3 regions of the Pantoea sp. KPR_PJ genome follow, and region 2 is predicted to be linked to each of the others. Evidence: riboswitches for the same ligand, from Rfam matches in the RefSeq annotation. Region 2 holds a riboswitch; each other region holds the start of a gene.

Region 1 (4,075 bases), on a different contig from region 2:
ACATCCTCCTGGCTAAATAATGAGGAGCAGGGCCAGAAGGGGAGAAGGGAGTTTCCGGCCCTGGCCAGGCATGATTACCCGACGAGAGCCACTGTAGCGCGATGAAAAAACGGCGCGAGGCAGAAACCTCCCCGCTGCGCGCCGTCTTCCATCTTTTTTATGGCTGTTGCAAAACCTTGCCGCAGATAGCGAGTTTGTTCCAGATTATGTTGCGTGCCGCGGCTCGGCCAGATCCAGCAACTGCTGCGTGGCGGCGCGCCAGTCCGGGGCTTGTGTTATAGCACTGACGACAGCAATGCTACCGACACCCGTCGCCAGCACCTCGGGCGCGCGCGCTATGCTGATACCACCAATCGCGACGGTAGAAATACCTTTAAGCCGCGTAATATGCCGCTGGAGTTCGGACACTCCCTGCGGTGCGGAAGGCATCGCCTTTGTCTGGGTTGGAAAAATATGTCCCAGCGCAATGTAAGAGGGACGCAGTGCCAGTGCCCGCTCCAGCTCAGCATCATCATGGGTAGAGACCCCCAGCCGCAGGCCCGCTTCGCGAATCGCATTCAGGTTCGCCACCGCCAGGTCTTCCTGACCCAGATGCACCCCATAGGCCCGATGCTTAATTGCCAGCCGCCAGTAGTCATTGATGAACAGGCGCGCGTGGTAGCGCTTGCCGAGCGCAATCGCCTGCATTACCGCAGGTTCGACCGCCTCATCATTTTGATCCTTAATACGCAGCTGGAGCGTGCGTACCCCAGCCTCAAGCAGGCGCGCAATCCACTCTACGTTATCAACCACCGGATAGAGTCCCAGGCGCAACGCCGTGGCAGGAAAGGCGGTATTCACAGGTTCTCCTTATCCAGCGCATCAGCCGGGTGATAAAGTTCACCACCGCGGCGGCGAAAGGTATCTGCCATCTGCTTCATGCTGACTTCGACCGGCTGCGCCTCGGCTTCCTGCCTGGCCGCATAATCCCGTACTTCCTGCGTAATTTTCATTGAGCAGAATTTGGGTCCGCACATTGAGCAGAAGTGAGCGACTTTGCCTGACTCTTGCGGCAGCGTTTCATCATGATAGGCACGGGCAGTGTGGGGATCGAGGGCAAGGTTGAACTGATCTTCCCAGCGGAATTCGAAGCGTGCTTTAGACATGGCGTTGTCACGGATTTGCGCGCCGGGGTGTCCTTTTGCCAGGTCGGCGGCATGCGCGGCAATTTTATAGGTAATCAGACCCTGCTTAACGTCCTCTTTGTTTGGCAGCCCGAGATGTTCTTTGGGTGTCACATAACAGAGCATGGCGCAGCCAAACCAGCCGATCATCGCGGCCCCGATGCCGGAGGTAAAGTGATCGTAGCCGGGAGCAATGTCGGTGGTCAGCGGGCCGAGAGTATAGAAGGGCGCTTCATGGCAATGCTCCAGCTGCTCAGTCATATTGCGGCGGATCATCTGCATAGGAATATGGCCGGGGCCTTCAATCATGACCTGGACGTCATACTCCCAGGCAATCTTTGTCAGCTCACCCAGGGTATGCAGCTCAGCAAACTGCGCTTCGTCATTGGCATCCTGAATTGAACCGGGACGCAGCCCGTCACCGAGTGACAGAGAGATGTCATAGGCGGCACAGATTTCGCAAATATCGCGAAAATGCTCATAGAGAAAGCTTTCGCGGTGATGCGACAGGCACCATTTCGCCATGATCGAGCCGCCGCGCGAGACGATACCGGTCAGCCGTTTTGCCGTCATCGGGACATAGCGCAGCAGCACGCCCGCGTGGATAGTGAAGTAATCAACGCCTTGCTCCGCCTGTTCCAGCAGCGTGTCGCGAAAGACCTCCCAGTCAAGATTTTCAGCAACGCCGTTCACCTTCTCCAGCGCCTGGTAAATCGGCACCGTGCCAATCGGAACGGGACTGTTACGCAGGATCCATTCACGCGTTTCGTGAATGTAGCGGCCGGTCGAGAGGTCCATAACGGTATCCGCACCCCAGCGCGTTGACCAGACCAGCTTCTCGACCTCTTCCTCAATTGAGGAGGTGACTGCCGAGTTGCCGATATTGGCGTTAACCTTCACCAGAAAATTACGCCCGATAATCATGGGCTCCGACTCGGGGTGATTGATGTTGGCAGGAATAATGGCGCGCCCGGCGGCCACCTCCTGCCGGACAAACTCTGGCGTAATGTTTTCCGGCAGCTGTGCGCCAAAGCCGTAGCCAGGATGCTGTTGCCGCAGTACTTCACCGCGAATGCGTTCGCGGCCCATATTTTCGCGCAGCGCGATAAATTCCATTTCTGGCGTGATTATGCCCTGGCGCGCATAGTGAAGCTGAGTAACGCAACGTCCCGCTTTTGCACGACGTGGCTGCGGCAGATGATCGAAACGCAAATGATCCAGCCCGTCATCGGCCAGGCGCTGCTGCGTATAGCGGGAGCTGATTTGCGTCAGAGTTTCGCTGTCGCCGCGCGCCTCAATCCAGCCGGCACGTAGCTTCGTCAGCCCGCGCTGCACGTCGATAACAGCTTCAGGATCGCCATAGGGTCCCGCGGTGTCGTAAACCGGTATTGCCTCATTCTCTTCATAGCGCGGATCCTCTTTGCTGCCACCGGTCAGCGTGGGGCTGAGCTGGATTTCACGCATCGGTACGCGAATATCATCACGGCTGCCCTGGATCCAGATACGTTTTGAATTGGGAAAGGCGACGCCGCCCTGTAGCGCATTGATAAATGCCTGCGCTTCAGCACGCTGTTCACGTCGGTTGGTTTTGGTGATAGACATAGCAATTTTCCTGTTGAAGGGGAACGTTGCTTGTCCGGAGTTCGGAAGGAGTAACAGAAACAGCAGGCAAAAAGCGCCAGCATACTGATGATGATTACTCTTGTTCCCTTCGCAGGTTCTAACCTGATCAGGTTCCGCGGATCCCGAATTAACGGTCTCAGCCCTTACGGGCACTCCGACAAGATAGGTAAACGATTTTCTGGCTGATGCGTTTGCCGTTTCGCGCCCGAACCGTGCCTGTGACGGTCAGAGCAGGAACCGGCTGTGCTTACCGCGCCAGAACGCTCATTTACTTTAGCTACGGTACGAACGTAGCGTTAAGCAAAACGGGTTTTCAACGCTATGGTCGAAAACCCGTCCAGCATAAAAGGGCTTTTACTGAATAACAAGCATTTTACAACTGATTAACCTTAAGCCGGGCGCGAGAGCTGAGTGCTGTCATTGGCAACCGGTGCGCGTACCAGCTGATTATCCCACGCAAGCTGGATAAGCTTATCTTCCAGCGTAAAGCGGGCTTCCAGCACTTCGCCCACTTCTGACAGTGCCAGCTGGAAATCCACGCAGTTGTCGTCGTCGATAGACTGTTGCAGATGGCCATCGTAGAGCTGCATCAGACGTTCGGTATTGGCTTCCAGCGGGGGATAAATTTGCGCCGCCGCTACCATCGGGCTGTCGCCCTGCATCTCATTAATGACGCGTTCATAGATGCTGAAATGACCGGCAGAAAGATAATCGACCAGACCGTGACAAAAGTTGTCGAGCGCCTGCTCGTCTAAAGTGGTGAGCGCTTCTTTGTTGGGCTTCAGCCCAACCAGGTGGTAATACGAAACAAGTAGCTGACGACGGGCAGCCAGCCACGAATCTACCAGTTCGTTACTGCCACCTACGCGCTCGGTCAGGACATTTAACTGGTTAAGCATTTCTGACTCCATGTAAATAAATTCCCTCTACCGTTGATGCTGCGGCTGGCGCGAGGCCGCCTGCAAGCTGAACGATTTAGGGTATAGTTGTTTGTCTACACACTTAACATCAGGACTTCAGCGTATCACTTCGACGCTAAGGATGACGATTTATATGCAACATGAGATCTCAAGCGTAGACGCTGGATGGTGGATTGTCAGCCATGAACAGAAACTTTGGTTGCCGCAAGGTGATCTGCCGCACGGCAGCGCTGCTACGTTTAAGCTGGTGGGAAGCAAGGCACAGTCTGTTGGTGAGTGGCAAGGCGAGACGGTGTGGCTGGTTTGCGAAAACCGCGATCGCGATATGTTCTCGGTGCGCCAGCTCATTAACGAAGAGACCGGGCTGTT
Region 2 (4,075 bases):
GTAAAAAAAAGCCCAACCCAGAATGGCCGTGCCTGCACTTCTCGCGTCAGAAACAGGCTCAGCGTAGGAGCCTGTAGTGCCCCTGCTACGCCGATCATAAAAGAGGCCGCCATAAAGGCGAGAAAGACCGGATTGATACGGCGCTTCCGGGTTAACAGCGACTTCATAGCGAAATCCCTTTGAGATGGTGAAAGCAGGACAAAAGAGAGTGGATTCTAGCGCAACAGAAAAAAGCCAGCAGGAAAATCGCTGCTGGCGGTGTAATTGCACCCTACTCAGAAATGATCCGCCGCAGCGGAACCCTGGTTGAGCGCCATTCCAGAGAGAATGCCTCCCGCTCTTCCAGTTGTTCCGATTTTGCCCTTAATATAGGGCAGGAAAAACTGAGCGCTTTTCGCAGGGAGTTCCTCTTTTATGTCCTCGTCACGCCTTAAACAACAGTTCATCCGCCTGTGGCAGAGCTGCCAGGGTGAAAGCCAGCAGGCGACGCTAGGCGAGCTGGCGGAGCGACTGCACTGCTCACGCCGCCATATGCGCAATCTGCTTAATACCATGCAGGAGGCAGGCTGGCTCACCTGGCAGGCTGAAGCAGGACGCGGTAAACGCTCGCAGCTAACCTTTTGCTACACTGGCCTGGCGCTCCAGCAGCAGCGCGCGGAAGATTTGCTGGAGCAGGATCGTATCGATCAGCTGGTGCAACTGGTCGGTGACAAAGCGGAAGTGCGCCAGATGATCCGTGCCCATCTTGGCCGCAGCTTTCGCCAGGGCAAGCATATCCTGCGGGTGCTCTACTATCGGCCACTGGTTAATCTGCTGCCCGGCTCAGCGCTGCGCCGTTCGGAAACGCATCTGGCACGCCAGATCTTTAACGGACTCACGCGAATAAATGAGGAAAACGGGGAAGTCGAAGCCGATATTGCCCATCACTGGCAGTCGCTGTCGCCACTGCACTGGCGTTTCTATCTGCGCCCGGCGATCCGCTTTCACCACGGGCGCGAGCTGGAAATTGCCGATGTGATCGCCTCGCTGCAGCGCCTCCAGCCGCAGCCGCTCTTTTCCCATATCAGCGCGGTTGATTCTCCTGCTGCGTGGACGCTGGATATCCATCTTAAAGAGCCGGACAGCTGGCTTCCCTGGCTGCTCGGCAGCGTCAGCGCGATGATCCTGCCGCGCGAATGGCCACAGATGCGTGACTTTGCCCGCCAGCCGATCGGCACAGGCCCCTATCGCGTCGTGCGAAACCAGCAGAGCCAGCTAAAAATTGAAGCCTTTGACGACTACTTCGGCTTCCGTGCGCTGATTGACGATGTCTCTATATGGGTGCTGCCGGAGATCAGCGACGAGCTGGTTTTTTCGGGCGTGCGTCTGCAGGGCGCTGAAGACGATGAGAAGTCGGAGGAGAGCCGGCTGGAAGAGGGCTGCTATTTTTTGCTGTTCGATCAGCGCTCGGCAACAGGGCGCGACGCCGCAACCCGGCGCTGGCTCGCCCAGCTTTTTAATCCCGTTGCGCTGCTGAACCAGGCTGACAGGGGATACCAGCGCTACTGGTATCCCGCTTACGGATTGCTGCCGCGCTGGCATCACCGCCGCGATCTGACACCGGTAGACAAACCGGCGGGCCTGGAAAGCCTGACGCTGACGTGGTACAGCCAGCATGTCGAACATGAGGGCATCGCCAACGCGCTGCGCCCGCTGCTGGCGCAGCATAACGTACGGCTGCTAACGCGTGCGGTTGATTATGACACCTGGCATCGGGGGGAGGCGGAGAGCGATATCTGGCTTGGCAGCGTTAACTTTACGCTGCCGCTGGAGTACGCCCTGTTCGCCCAGCTCTACGAAATTCCGCTGCTGCATCACTGCTTGCCTGTCGACTGGGAAAAGGATGCCGCTCGCTGGCGGCGCAAAGCATTGCCGCTGGCGGAATGGAGCAAACGCCTGCTCGATACAGACGTTTTGCATCCGCTGTTCCATCACTGGCTGCTGCTTGAAGGCCAGCGCAGCATGCGCGGCGTAAGACTCAATACGCTAGGCTGGTTCGACTTTAAGTCCGCCTGGTTTGCGCCACCGACGCTGTAAGCCTTTCGCCTTGCCGATGAAATGTCTAGAATGAGCCGTTCTCAACGGGGTGCCTGCAAAAGGCTGAGAGAAACCCGTCGAACCTGATTCGGTTAGTACCGACGTAGGGATTTGAGAGGCTGCTACGCTCAGATCCTTTGCGACTCATAACAATTCTCCCTAAGGAGCGCAAAGTGGTTAAACAGATCCTTCCTCTGCTGCTGTTGCTGTCTGTCCCGGCACTGGCCGCGAAACCTCTTCTCACCGTCTATACCTACGACTCTTTCTCTGCTGAATGGGGGCCAGGACCAGCCGTCAAAAAAGCGTTTGAAGCCCAGTGCGGCTGCGAGCTGAAATATGTGGCGCTGGAAGATGGCGTATCGCTGCTTAACCGCGTGCGCATGGAAGGCAAAAACAGTAAGGCTGACATCGTTCTGGGTCTGGATAACAATCTGCTTCAGGCTGCGCAGCAGACCGGGCTGTTTGCCAGAAGCAGCGTCGACCTCAGTAAAGTGACGCTGCCGGATGGCTGGCAGGATCAGACCTTTATCCCGTTTGACTACGGCTATTTCGCCTTCGTCTATGATAAAAATCGCCTGAAGAACCCGCCGACCAGCCTGAAAGAGCTGGTGGAAAGTCCGCAAAAGTGGCGCGTAATTTACGAAGATCCACGCACCAGCACGCCTGGCCTGGGCCTGCTGCTCTGGATGCAGAAAGTCTATGGCGACAAGGCACCCGATGCCTGGCAAAAACTGGCGCAGAAAACCGTTACCGTGACCAAAGGCTGGAGTGAAGCCTATGGCCTCTTTTTAAAAGGGGAAGGTGATCTGGTGCTGAGCTATACCACCTCACCCGCCTATCACCTGATTGAAGAGAAGAAAGAGAACTACGCCGCCGCATCCTTTAGCGAAGGCCACTATTTGCAGGTCGAGGTCGCCGCTCAGCTCGCCAGCAGCAAACAGCCCGCGCTGGCCCAGCAGTTTATGCAGTTTATGCTGACCCCCGCATTTCAGCATGCGATTCCGACCGGCAACTGGATGTATCCGGCGATCAAAAGCGATCTGCCTGCTGGCTATCAGACGCTGACCGTGCCGCAAACCGCGCTGCAGTTTACGCCGCAGGAAGTGGCGCAGCAGCGCGCCAACTGGACTGGTGCATGGCAACGCGCCGTCAGCCGCTGATCCCGCTGTGGATCGTGCCAGGCGGCGGCGCGGCGCTACTGCTGTGCGCCGTGGCGCTGCTGGCATTTGGCGCGCTCTGGGTTAGCGCGCCTGCCGTTGACGGACAGGCGCTGCTGCACGACGACTATCTGCATCACGTCGTGCTCTTCTCGTTTATGCAGGCGCTGCTTTCTGCCCTGCTCTCTCTGCTGCCCGCCATTCCGCTGGCGCGCGCGCTCTACCGACGCCGCTTTCCTGGCCGCCAGCTCCTGCTACGCCTGTGCGCTATGACGCTGGTGCTGCCGGTGCTGGTGGCCGTGTTTGGGCTGCTGACGGTGTATGGTCGCGTCGGCTGGCTGGCTCAGCTCTGTCAGCTGGTGGGTATCCCTTACCGCTTTTCGCCCTATGGACTGCAGGGCATCCTGCTGGCACATCTCTTCTTTAATCTGCCACTGGCCACCCGCCTGATGCTACAGGCGCTGGAGAGCATTCCCGGCGAGCAGCGCCAGCTTGCCGCCCAGCTTGGGCTACGCGGATGGCACCGGTTTCGTCTGCTGGAGTGGCCCTGGCTACGCCGTCAGCTGCTGCCCACTGGCGCGCTGATTTTCATGCTCTGCTTTGCCAGCTTTGCTACCGTACTGTCGCTGGGCGGCGGCCCGCAGGCGACCACCATTGAGCTGGCGATTTTTCAGGCGCTGAGTTACGACTACGATCCCGGTCGCGCCGCGCTGCTGGCGCTGATCCAGCTCGCGTTCTGCCTGACCCTGGTGCTGCTGAGCCAGCGCTTCAGCAAGGCGATCCCCGCCGGAAGCGCTCCACTGCGCGGCTGGCGCGATCCGCAGGATTCACCGGGCGCACGC
Region 3 (4,075 bases), on a different contig from region 2:
GTTCTTTTTCGGCGGCAAGAGCGGCATCCTGTGCGGCCTTTTCTGCTGCTTTGATTCGTTGTTCTTCGACGAATTTGGCGTAATCAGCAACTTTCGAAATATTATTTTCACGGGCGACAGGAAACTCTTTACCGTCCTTGAAACCAGGTTTTTGTGCTCTGGCCTCATCGCTTGAGGAGCGGGCGGCACTTGCCACAAAGCAAGTACAATGATCAGTACAGGAACCGTATAATTATTAACGAGTTTATAGGGTAAGTACTTTGCCCGGAGAGTACCGTAACCCAAAACAGCCCAGCCTATCGCGGCAGTACTTGCCAGTAGCTGGCACAATCCAGCGACGGAAAGCATTACGGCCGACCAGAAGCCAGTACCAGTGGCGAAGAAATCACCAAGCTTTTCCAGTGCCGCCAGACAAAGAAAGACTCCCCAGAATCAAGATCTTCATTTATGAGTCTTTTATTTCTGGGCACTAAATCGCTAATCAGTAATTTGCAGTTATTAAAATTATTAGCTGTATCTGTAGCGAGTTTATGTGTATTTTGTACGATAATAAAATTTTCAGCACTACCTTTTATGTTAAGTGCCCGATTGATCATATTACATAATGAAGTAGTTTTCCCTGAACCACACTCAGCAGATACATACTTAAAATTGGTGTAAATAGATGTAGGATTAATCATTTGTATGCGCTCCCTGTTGATAAATTTAGAAAGGCCGATTCATGCGAGTGAATCGGCTTTTTCTAGGGGGGTAGTTGTTTAACTGGGGGCTGTGTAAATGCTTAAATTTTAATTTTGCATGCCAGTTTTGCATTTCGTAATTTTATTATTTCTTAGCTTCTCTATGTATTCTTTTGGTAATCGCACTTTTAATATGTCACATATTCGTGCTGAGGTTATATCGCTACATATCCTGTTTTCATTTTGATCAAAAGTCAGTGATATTTCTGATGTAATTCTTTTTTTACGGACTAATTTATTTAGCGTCTTTCTGTTTGTGCGTATTTCCCTTTTCTTCAGCTATTATTCTCCATAATTTTTTTCTTTTGCTAAGATATTGTTGCAGCCCTTTTGTTGCAACAATACGCATATCTGGTGGGGAATTGTTGAAATACAGGGCTTCTTCATAATATTCTTCCAGTCTTTTTAGATTAGATAATATTTCATTTCCTAAATTATCTTTTACTTTCATTTTAATACCTATGTGTATAAGATTTTATTTTCAGATTTTAGTATTGGTCACAAAAAAGCCTTTTTTCATGAGAAAATAACAGTTAATTACTGTCTCTACAGATTATTTCTGTTGGAGGTAATTACATAGCGGTAAGTAATGAATAAAGTAGGGCATCTACTTTATTTTTCTAAACATGATTCAAAACTTCATTTGGCGATAAAAATGATTAATTCTGTCCATAGATTCTACCTATAACCGTTTTACATGGGTAAAGAATAAACAAGCATTTTGTTTTCCTGTGGGGTACAAAATGGGGTACAGGCTGGGGTACAATGCTCAATAGTGAGATTCGTAAAAACAACCTTATACAAACAGGTAAGCTTACATAACTCACTAATTAATAAAGAAATGTAATCTACACGACTCGGGGTGCCCTTCTTTGTGAAGGCTGAGAAATACCCGTATTACCTGATCTGGATAATGCCAGCGTAGGGAAGTCAGATGCCTGACCGCATTCGCCTTCTTGTTCGCCGGTTGGGAGTTATGATGATTCACACGCCTCAACCCTTTTCCGACGCCGCTTTCGCGCCCGTTCTTAGCCGTTTTGTGCATCAGCCGCCGCTTGTCCACTGCATGACCAATGAGGTGGTGCAAAACGTTACCGCCAACGTTTTACTGGCGCTTCACGCCTCGCCCGCGATGGTGGTCGATAATGAAGAAGCGGCCCAGTTTGCCACCCTTGCCGATGCCTTACTGATCAACGTAGGCACGCTGACCCGCGATCGTTGTGAGGCCATGCTCGCCGCCGTAAGGGCGGCGCACGCCGCTCAGACACCCTGGGTGCTCGATCCTGTTGCGGCCGGCGCCCTGACGTTGCGCACCGATTTCTGCCACCGGTTGCTGGCGCAACAGCCTGCCGCCGTGCGCGGCAATGCCTCTGAAATTCTCGCGCTGGCGCGGCAGGGCGCAGGCGGACGCGGCGTGGATACACAGCATCCGTCGGAGGCAGCGCTTGAGGCGGCACGCGAGCTGGCGCTGCGACACCAGACGCTGGTCGCGATCAGCGGTGAGGTCGATTACGTCACTGACGGCCATCAGACGCTCAGCGTGCAGGGCGGCAGCGCGCTGATGACGCATGTGGTGGGCACCGGCTGCGCACTCTCCGCCGTAGTGGCCGCGTTTTGCAGCCTGCCAGGCGACCGGCTGAGCAACGTTGCCAGCGCCTGTCGCGTGATGGCGCGCGCGGGCGAGCGGGCTGCTGCGCAGACTGACGCGCCGGGCACCTTTGCCACGCTGTTTATCGATGCCCTGTGGCAGCAGGCACAGGAGGCGCGCGCATGAAACGTATCAACGCCTTAACCATCGCCGGTACCGATCCCAGCGGCGGTGCAGGGATCCAGGCCGATCTCAAAGCCTTTTCAGCCCTGGCAGCCTACGGCACCAGCGTCATTACCGCGCTGGTGGCGCAGAACACCTGCGGCGTACAGTCGGTCTATCGCATTGAGCCGGCGTTCGTTGATGCTCAGCTCAATTCAGTGTTAAGCGATGTGCGCATCGATACGGCGAAAATCGGTATGCTCGCTGAAACGGCAATTGTGCAGCTTGTGGCGCACAGGCTGAAACAGGCAGCCATTCCTTTTGTGGTGCTGGACACGGTGATGGTGGCCAAAAGTGGCGATGCGCTGCTGTCGCCCGACGCCATCGCCAGCGTGCGCGAGCTGCTGCTGCCGCAGGTCTCGCTGATCACGCCGAATCTGCCGGAAGCGGCGGCGCTGCTTGAGTGCGCACCTGCGCATAATGAAGAGGTCATGCTGAAGCAGGGGGAAGCGCTGCTGACGCTTGGCTGTCAGGCGGTGCTGATGAAAGGTGGCCATCTGAGCGACCGCGAAAGCCCCGACTGGCTGATCACGCGCAGCGGTGCCGAGCGTTTTAGCGCGCCGCGTGTGAATACGCGACACACGCACGGCACCGGCTGCTCACTCTCTGCGGCACTGGCGGCGCTGCGTCCCCGCTGTGCAGACTGGGCGGAGACCCTGCGCGAGGCGAAAGGCTGGCTACAGCAGGCGCTGGTTCAGGCTGATACGCTGGAGGTGGGCAGGGGGATCGGGCCGGTGCACCATTTTCATCGCTGGTGGTAGGCCAGAGTCGCTTCAGTATGCGAGAGGACGAGCCGATCCCGCCCCGGCCGTTTTATCGCGCGCTCATCCACAGGCGACAGAACAGAACGCAAAAGGCCAGCAGATGGCTGGCCTTTTATGACTGACAACGGTCTACGGTGATTCAAACCATTCGCTGTTGCGCTCGGCAATCGGCGTAATCGAGAAAATCATCTCCTGTAAATGGCGACGCATCGCGGCTTCGGCTGCGTCGGCGTCATGGGCCTTCAGCGCTGACAGGATCTCCTCATGCTGCTCAATCAGGCTTTCTGGCGGAGAGACTTCGCTCAGCGTCAGGAAACGTACGCGATCCATCGCCGCTTTAATATTCTCTACCGTCTCCCACGCCAGCGCGCAGTTGATGCTCTCGGCAATCAGCCGATGAAACTCATCGTCAAGGCTGAGGAATGCCTGACTGTCGTGGCGGTCGGCGGCCAGTTTTTGCAGCTGCAGATTATGGTCGAGCGCCATCAGCGCGTTGGCTTCAATCTCCAGCGCCGCGCGCCTTACCACTGATACCTCTACAGCTTCGCGAATAAATCGGCCGTCCGCGACGCGGCGTGCGGAGATTTTACGCACGAAGGTGCCGCGCTGCGGCAATACCTGCACCAGACCCGCTTCCGCCAGCTTGATAAAGGCTTCGCGCACCGGCTGACGCGACACATTGAACCGGGCTGACACTTCTTTTTCTGACAGCAGCGAACCCGGCTGAATGACGCAGGTCACGATATCCTTACGCAGATAAC

What was found. Region 2 has a riboswitch for thiamine pyrophosphate ahead of thiB (thiamine ABC transporter substrate binding subunit). Riboswitches for the same ligand answer to the same signal wherever they lie in the genome.
Region 1: another riboswitch for thiamine pyrophosphate. It lies ahead of thiC (phosphomethylpyrimidine synthase ThiC); the one in region 2 lies ahead of thiB (thiamine ABC transporter substrate binding subunit).
Region 3: another riboswitch for thiamine pyrophosphate. It lies ahead of thiM (hydroxyethylthiazole kinase); the one in region 2 lies ahead of thiB (thiamine ABC transporter substrate binding subunit).

The regions. Positions count from the first base shown of each region.
Region 1 covers NZ_JABMIK010000015.1:14,356-18,430, forward strand. Annotated here, with positions in the region: gene HP564_RS19940 (PLP-dependent aminotransferase family protein) at 1-20, shown strand, start outside; gene thiE (thiamine phosphate synthase) at 205-840, opposite strand; gene thiC (phosphomethylpyrimidine synthase ThiC) at 837-2,765, opposite strand; TPP riboswitch at 2,853-2,953, opposite strand; gene rsd (sigma D regulator) at 3,176-3,685, opposite strand; gene nudC (NAD(+) diphosphatase) at 3,840-4,075, shown strand, end outside.
Region 2 covers NZ_JABMIK010000009.1:68,531-72,605, reverse strand. Annotated here, with positions in the region: gene HP564_RS17180 (MFS transporter) at 1-167, opposite strand, end outside; gene sgrR (HTH-type transcriptional regulator SgrR) at 415-2,076, shown strand; TPP riboswitch at 2,112-2,204, shown strand; gene thiB (thiamine ABC transporter substrate binding subunit) at 2,250-3,236, shown strand; gene thiP (thiamine/thiamine pyrophosphate ABC transporter permease ThiP) at 3,212-4,075, shown strand, end outside.
Region 3 covers NZ_JABMIK010000002.1:369,843-373,917, reverse strand. Annotated here, with positions in the region: gene HP564_RS06450 (hypothetical protein) at 1-196, opposite strand, end outside; gene HP564_RS06445 (DEAD/DEAH box helicase family protein) at 348-680, opposite strand; gene HP564_RS06440 (hypothetical protein) at 976-1,191, opposite strand; TPP riboswitch at 1,589-1,685, shown strand; gene thiM (hydroxyethylthiazole kinase) at 1,720-2,514, shown strand; gene thiD (bifunctional hydroxymethylpyrimidine kinase/phosphomethylpyrimidine kinase) at 2,511-3,311, shown strand; gene HP564_RS06425 (GntR family transcriptional regulator) at 3,444-4,075, opposite strand, start outside.